Regions from separate parts of the Amycolatopsis sp. NPDC059021 genome, predicted to be linked through region 1. Evidence: riboswitches for the same ligand, from Rfam matches in the RefSeq annotation. Region 1 holds a riboswitch; the other holds the start of a gene.
The links. A riboswitch is a leader RNA that binds a small molecule or an ion and turns the genes downstream of it on or off. The one in region 1 is predicted to bind cobalamin.
Positions count from the first base shown of each region.

Region 1 (3,394 bases):
CGTAGCACAGAGCCAGGATCGACAACGGGATCATGTCCCCGAAGACGTGCAGCAACTCGGCCATCCGTCTCCTTCCCCGACTGTCGAGATCGGCTCGCCGCAAGATCACTCTTGCACCGCAAGATCCACTTGGCATGTTTAAGGGGGCGCACTATTCGGTGATCTTCGGTTGGCGAGCCGCCGGGAACCGTGCTTGGGTCGAGCGGGCACTGTCCACAGTGGATGCTGTGGACAACCCTGTGGATGAATTGCGGGCGAGCGCGGAAAAGTATTACGTCACAACGAAAAGCGGCTTCGCCCGGCTGTGTACTACTGCGGGTGACCGCTACCGTCCGCGACTTCCCGCGCGCGTTCGATGATCGTCTGCAGGTGCAGGCCGCGCCGCGCGTCGCAGGGATGTGCCGTGGTGCCGCTGGCGATCATCGCGGCGAAGTCGTCCAGTAGCGCGGTGTAGGACTCCCGCGCCGCGCCCGGTTTCCGGCCCAGCGTGCGGTAGCCGTGCTCGCCGTAGACCGCGACCTCGACCACGGTCGGCTGGATCGGCAGCCGCAGGGACAACGTCGCCGTGCTGGTCACGCCGTCTTCGTGTGCGAAGAGCAACTGCCAGAGGTCGTCGTCGGTGCGGTGCGCGGCCAGGACGTCGGTGATCGGGCCGAGCGCGGCGTCGAGCAGGTCGAACGCGTGCGGGCCGATGTCGGCGAGCGCGCCCGAATCCGTCCGCCAGCTCGAACCCGCGTACTGACCGCCGAGCAGCGCGCCGGACAGCCACCGGGCCCCGCCCCCGCGCCAGCCGCCCGCTTCGGCGACCCCGTCGAGCCATTCCCTGGTCTGCTCCGCGTAGCGCAGGATCAGCACCATCAGGGTGGCGACGCCTGCCGCGTCGACGGCGTCCGCGAGTCGGCGCGCTCCGGCGAGGTCGGCGGCGAGCGGCTTTTCCAGGATCAGGTGTTTGCCCGCTTCGGCCGCGAGCACGCCCAACTCGGCCTGCACAGCGGGCGGTACGGCGAACGCGACGGCGTCCACCTGCGAAAACAGCTCCTCGACGGTGTCGGCGGCGGTGGTGCAGTGCGCGTCCGCGAGTTCTCGCGCGGCTTCGGGACGGCGGGACCAGACCGCGCTCAGCGTCGTCCCGGGGTGATCGGCGAGGCCCGGTGCGTGCACCGTCCGTGCCCATGGACCGGTGCCGATGAGGCCGACTCGAAGCTGTCCGTGTCCCACGATCGGTGAGTGTATGTGTGGCTCGCGTCGCTTCCGGAGCCCGCCTCCCGTGGGTTAACGTCAGCGGGTTAGACACCACGCCCGGGGGAAGCCGGTGAAAATCCGGCGCTGACCCGCAACCGTGAACGGCTTCGCCGCTGTGAGCCGGATCGCCCGTGCCTGGTGCGACTCCGATGTCGAGGTCCATCTGCGGGGTCCTGGGGCTGACGCCGTCGCGCGCCGGTCGGGGGCGCCTTCGACGGACAAGGGGAAGGTGCCCGATGTCTTTCACGCGTCAGCCGGTCGCGGTCGTGGCGAGGCTGCTCGCCGTCTGTGTGCTCGTGCTGCTCGGCGGGGCCGGTGCGGTCACGTCCGCTGCCGCCGACCAGGGCAAGGGCAGCCCGGGATACTGCCAGGACGGCGCCGGGGTCACGGTGATCGTCGACTTCGGGGATCTCGGCGGCGAGCCGGTGGTCCGCTGCGCCCCCGGTGATCAGCCGAACGGGGTGACCGCGCTGCAGAACGCGGGCTTCACCGTGACCGGCTCGCAGCGCTTCGGGCTCGCGGTGGCCTGCCGGATCGACGGCAAACCGGGTCCGGACGCCGAATCCTGCGCCGCGATGCCCTCGGCCACGGACTTCTGGGGGTACTGGAACGGTGCGAACGGGGCCTGGGTGTCGAGCCAGGAGGGCGCGATGACGCACAAGCCCGCGCTGGGCGGCTTCGAGGGGTGGTCGTTCTGGCGCGGAAAGTCCTTCGGTACCAACCCGCCGCCGCGGGTCGCGCCGGTTCGTCCGGCGCAGCAGCCGTCGACGTCGCCCTCGGCGACCGGCGCTTCCGGCGACACGGGCGGCTTCCCCTGGGGTGTCGTGATCGGCGTGGTGGCTCTCGTGGTGATCGGCGGCGCGGCCGGGATCGTCGCCGCGCGGCGCAAACGTGGCGCTCGGTAGTTCCGGCCGCGCGCCGCGGACACTGCACCCCGGCGCGTGGTGGGTGTGGGCGCTGTCGCTGGCCGTCGCGGCCAGCCATACGACCAATCCGCTGCTGCTCGGGCTGATCATCGCGGTGGCCGGTTTCGTCGTCGCGAACCGGCGGAGTGACGCTCCCTGGGCGGTGGCTTTCCGGCTCTACGCGTACGTCGGCGTCGTAGTCCTTGCCACGCGGGTTCTCTTCCGGATCCTGATCGGTGGCGAGGATGGCGGGCACGTCCTGTTCACCCTGCCGAGCATCCCGCTGCCGTCGGTCATGGCCGGGATCACGCTGCTCGGGCCGACGTCGGCGGAGGAACTGCTCGGCGGGTTCTACGATGGGCTGCGGCTGGCGACCATGATCATCTGTGTCGGCGCGGCGAACGCGCTGGCGAACCCGAAACGCATGCTCAAGGCGGTTCCCGGGGCGTTGTACGAGGTGGGCACGGCGGTCACGGTCGCGCTGTCGGTCGCGCCGCAGCTCGTCGAGAGTGTGCAGCGCGTCCGGCGAGCGCGGAGGCTGCGCGCGGGGCGGCAGCGCGGGATGAAGGCGCTGAAGGGCATCGTGATCCCTGTGCTGGAGGACGCGATGAACCGCTCGCTGCGGCTGGCCGCCGCGATGGATTCGCGCGGCTATGGGCGCCGCGGCTACCTGAGTCCCCGGGTGCGGGTGCTGATCGGCGTGTGTGTGCTGGGTGGGCTGGCCGGCGTGTGCGTCGGCGTCTACGGCGTGCTCGACGGGACGTCGGCCTGGCTGGGCGCGCCGATGCTGGTGGCCGGGCTCGTCGTGGCCACCGCCGGGTTCGTCCTCGGTGGCCGCCGGGTGCGGCGGACGCGGTACCGGCCGGATCCGTGGCGACTGGAGGAGACGCTGGTGCTGTTGTCCGGAGTGGCCGCTTGCGCGCTGCTGTTCGTGACCGGGCGGGTCGACGCCGCGGACCTCTACCCGTCGCTGAATCCCTTGCGCTGGCCCGAACTTTCGCCGTGGCACGCGCTTTCGCTGCTGGTCGGCGTGCTACCGGCGTGGCTCGCGCCGCGTCCGGTGCCGGTGCTGGAGGTGGCGCGATGATCGAGTTCTCGGGTGTCGGCGTGACCTATCCGGACGCGGCAGGCCCGACACTGTCCAATGTGGACCTTCTGGTCGAGGAGGGCGAGCTGTGCCTCGTCGCCGGGCGTACCGGGGCGGGGAAATCGACGTTCCTCGGGGCGATCAACGGACTCGTCCCGCA
Region 1 covers NZ_JBHYIQ010000070.1:1,625-5,018, forward strand. The annotation lists gene ACFWX1_RS32675 (VanZ family protein) at 1-64, opposite strand, end outside; gene ACFWX1_RS32680 (Gfo/Idh/MocA family protein) at 310-1,218, opposite strand; cobalamin riboswitch at 1,267-1,390, shown strand; gene ACFWX1_RS32685 (hypothetical protein) at 1,479-2,147, shown strand; gene ACFWX1_RS32690 (CbiQ family ECF transporter T component) at 2,134-3,234, shown strand; gene ACFWX1_RS32695 (ABC transporter ATP-binding protein) at 3,231-3,394, shown strand, end outside.

Region 2 (3,394 bases), on a different contig from region 1:
CCGGCCCAGCGCGGCCGGATCGCTCTTCAGTTCCGCCAGCGCCCACACCGCCATCGCCGTGTAGTCCACACTGACCAGCGTCTCCTCCGTCGTGCAGGCCGAAGCCGGGGCGTCCCTGGCCGGAGCCGCGCGAAAGCCGCCACCCGGGCATTGCTGCCGCAGCAGGTAGTCCAGTGCCTTCCGCTCCTTGCCCGTCCTGCCGCGCTCGTGCAGCGCGATCAGCGCCAGCGACTGGGAAAAGACATTGGACTTGTCCCGCCGTGGGTCGTACGGACCGGCATTGAGATCGCGGTACCGGCCGTTTTCGTCCACAGTGGACTCCAGGCGCCGCACCAGATCGATCGACTTGCCCAGGGAGTCAGTGCCCCACGACGCCGGATCCACTCCGGCCCGCGTCGCGACCATCAGATACTTCGCGACGATCCCGGAGACGGTGATCGCGCCGTTGAAGAACGACTGTCGCAGCTTGGCCGCAGCCGCGGCGAACTCGCCGCCGGTCTCCCCGGCCGCGTGCAGGCCGAGCAGCGCGTCGGCGACCAGGCCACCGTCGGCACCGCCTGACCCCGGTGCCGGATAGCTGTGGCCGAGCCGGGCGAATTCCCGTTCCAGGAAACCGGCCGCCGCCGACGCCGCGGGCGAACCCGTGGCGGCCGACGACGGCACAGCCGGTGCGCTGAGCACACCGGCGATCAGCAGGCACCCGAACAGCGCGCCGGCCCGGCTCCTGGACATCAGCGCGGCGGGTTCCCGTTCGGATCCTTCGCCTGGGCGAGCGTCAGGCTCATCGCGTTCGGGTCCGAAGCGGTACCCGCGCCGAACGAGAATCCGAGCACCGCACCGGACGCCGGATGGTAGGTGTCGACACCCTCCAGGGCATAGGTCCAGTTCGCGCCCGCCGTGTCGGGGACCCAGAACGCCCAGTATCCGCCGTCCGGCACGAACCCGGTGCAGGGGTCCTCGGCCGCGGTCGGATGCCCGTCGATGCGGCACAGGTAGTCGTACGGGCCGTTCTGCCCCTGTCCGGTGCCGTGCTCCGGAGACAGCCCGACGTCGGCGAGCGCGGCGAACGCGGTGGCGGGGCTGCCCGTGTCGCACCGGCGGATCACCTTGCCACCGGGGAACTTCGTCAGATCCGCGACCACGGTGATCCCCGGTGTCCCACCGCACGGGCCCTCGGTCCAGGACACGGCGGCCGAAGCACCCGCCGGAACAGCGGTCCCCACCAGCGCGGCGAAAAAGGCGAACAACACCGCGAACGCGCGCCGATACCTGCGTCTGTCTTTCACGACTGGTCCTCTCCAAGCTGCAAACCGCGCGGTACGCGCGGGGAAGATGCGGGTCACGATGACAAAGACGACACCCGGCAGGGCCGCGAGAACAGTGCATGGCAGTGTGCCGCGAACCGTTCTTCCCTTGTGCCCTGCCCCCAGATTCCTGGCGCCTCAGGCGCCTGAAAAAAATAGTAGCGCACGCCGGGACCGCTCGAAAGCCTGATGGCTGCGGAATGCCGCGGCTCAGGAATGGGCACAGGAAAATGACAGGCGCCGCACAGCCAAACGTGAATCTGCTGACCGCGCACACGGTCCGCCGTATCGTTCGCGCCGATACGCTCGGTGAGAAGCCCGATGGCCGCCAGAGGCAGAGGACCGAGCGGACCGGTGCCGCTCCGGGTCGTCGAGCCTCGGTCGCGCCGACACTCCCAGCATGAACGCCTCCTGGGGTCCGCGCCCCGTAGATGGTGTCCGCGACAGGTCAGTCTCCTGACTCCCGGATCGGCGCCTTCCCCGACCTTCCGGCTTTCGCCGTGGTCAGCGCGAGGTCGGCTCCCCGGTCACAGTGGCGGGACCGTGCCGGACTCACACCGGCTTCCTGGTTCCCGTCGCGGCCGATCCCGTGGACCGGCCTTCGCATCTTAAGCCAGCACCCGGTGACAGCGCGAGCATTTGTCGTCGACGAGACAGAGATGCGGCGTCGCCGCCCGGCTAGGTTCTTGCCTGCGACATCGCGACCCGACACGCTGACTGGACACCTTCACAGCCACGGTGGTCACTTCGCGGCGGGCGGCGAATCGAAGCTCGCGCCCATCCCGACACCGGCCCCGCCGTCGACCGGAATCACCGCGCCGGTGACGAACCTGAGATTCGGTGACACGAGCGCGCCGACCACGTCGCCGAACTCGCGGGGCTCCCCGATGCGTCCCATCGGCAACCCGCTCCCCAGCCGGACCCTGGAGAGTTCCGGCTGCCTGTCGAGGGTTCTGCCCAGCAGCGGGGTGTCGAAGTAGCCGGACAACAGGGTGTTGACGGTGATGTCGTGCTTCCCGACCTCCAGGGCCAGGGTCTTGGCGTAACCGATCACCGCGGACCACACCGCCACGGGCGCTGCCATGCCGGCGGCCGGGCGCTCGACGACACCCGAGACGACGTTGAGGATGCTGCCCCCTTCGGCCGTCATGTGCGGCAGCGTGGCTCGCACGGACCTGACGACGTAGAAGAAGTGGCGCTCGAAGGCTTGAAGCCACACGTCGTCGGTGAGTTCCGCGATCCGGCGGATCGGCGGTCCACCGTCGTTGGTGACCAGGACGTGGACGGCCTCACCGAACCGTGCGAGCGTCGCGGCCGTGACCCGTTCGAGGTCGGCCTCGGCCGAGCAATCGGCGGCAAGCCCGAGGACCCGCTCCTCGCCGTATTTGCCGGCAAGGTGTTTCGCGGCGGCCGAGATCTTCTCCGCGCGACGCGCGAAGATCGTGACGAAGGCGCCTTCGCGCAAGAGGCGATCGGCGATCGCGAAACCCAGGCCATCGCTGCCACCGCCCACAATGGCTACTTTCCCGGTCAGTCCCAGGTCCATCACTCGACTCCCATCGAGGTGAGAAATGATTCGGCGTTGCCCGAGAACACGTCGTCGAGGACGTCCGGCGAGAAGCCTTGCTCACGCCATTCCTCCACCAGCCGTTCGTGGCTGAGCATCGGGTAGTCGGCGCCGAAGAACACTCGCTTGCGAAGCCGCTTCCCGATCTCGCGCTTGAGCTCGTCGGGGAAATAGCGCGGAGACCAGCCGTGGAGCTCCATCCAGACGTTCGCTTTGTGGAGTGCGATGGCGATCATCTCCGACTGCCATGGCCACGCCACCCGGGCCGCGATCACGTTCAGGCCGGGATACCTCGCCGCGATGCGGTCGACATACCGGGGGTGACAGCCCTCGAGCGTGATGCCCATCCCTCCCCGGGTTCCGGCGCCGGTCGCCGACATGCCCACATGAACCAGAACCGGACGGCCGGCCTCGGCGCACAGGTTCAGGCAGGTCTCCCACTCCGGCTGGTCCGGTGTGCCTGCCGGCGTGAACGAATGAACCGTCAGCCCGGTCAGTCCGGGCCCTTCACTCAGGCAGCGCT
Region 2 covers NZ_JBHYIQ010000056.1:53,067-56,460, forward strand. The annotation lists gene ACFWX1_RS29030 (prenyltransferase/squalene oxidase repeat-containing protein) at 1-732, opposite strand, end outside; gene ACFWX1_RS29035 (hypothetical protein) at 732-1,286, opposite strand; cobalamin riboswitch at 1,733-1,918, opposite strand; gene ACFWX1_RS29040 (SDR family oxidoreductase) at 2,047-2,850, opposite strand; gene ACFWX1_RS29045 (amidohydrolase family protein) at 2,850-3,394, opposite strand, start outside.
Region 2: it holds a riboswitch for cobalamin, as region 1 does, so the genes downstream of both, ACFWX1_RS29035 (hypothetical protein) here and ACFWX1_RS32685 (hypothetical protein) in region 1, are expected to answer to the same signal.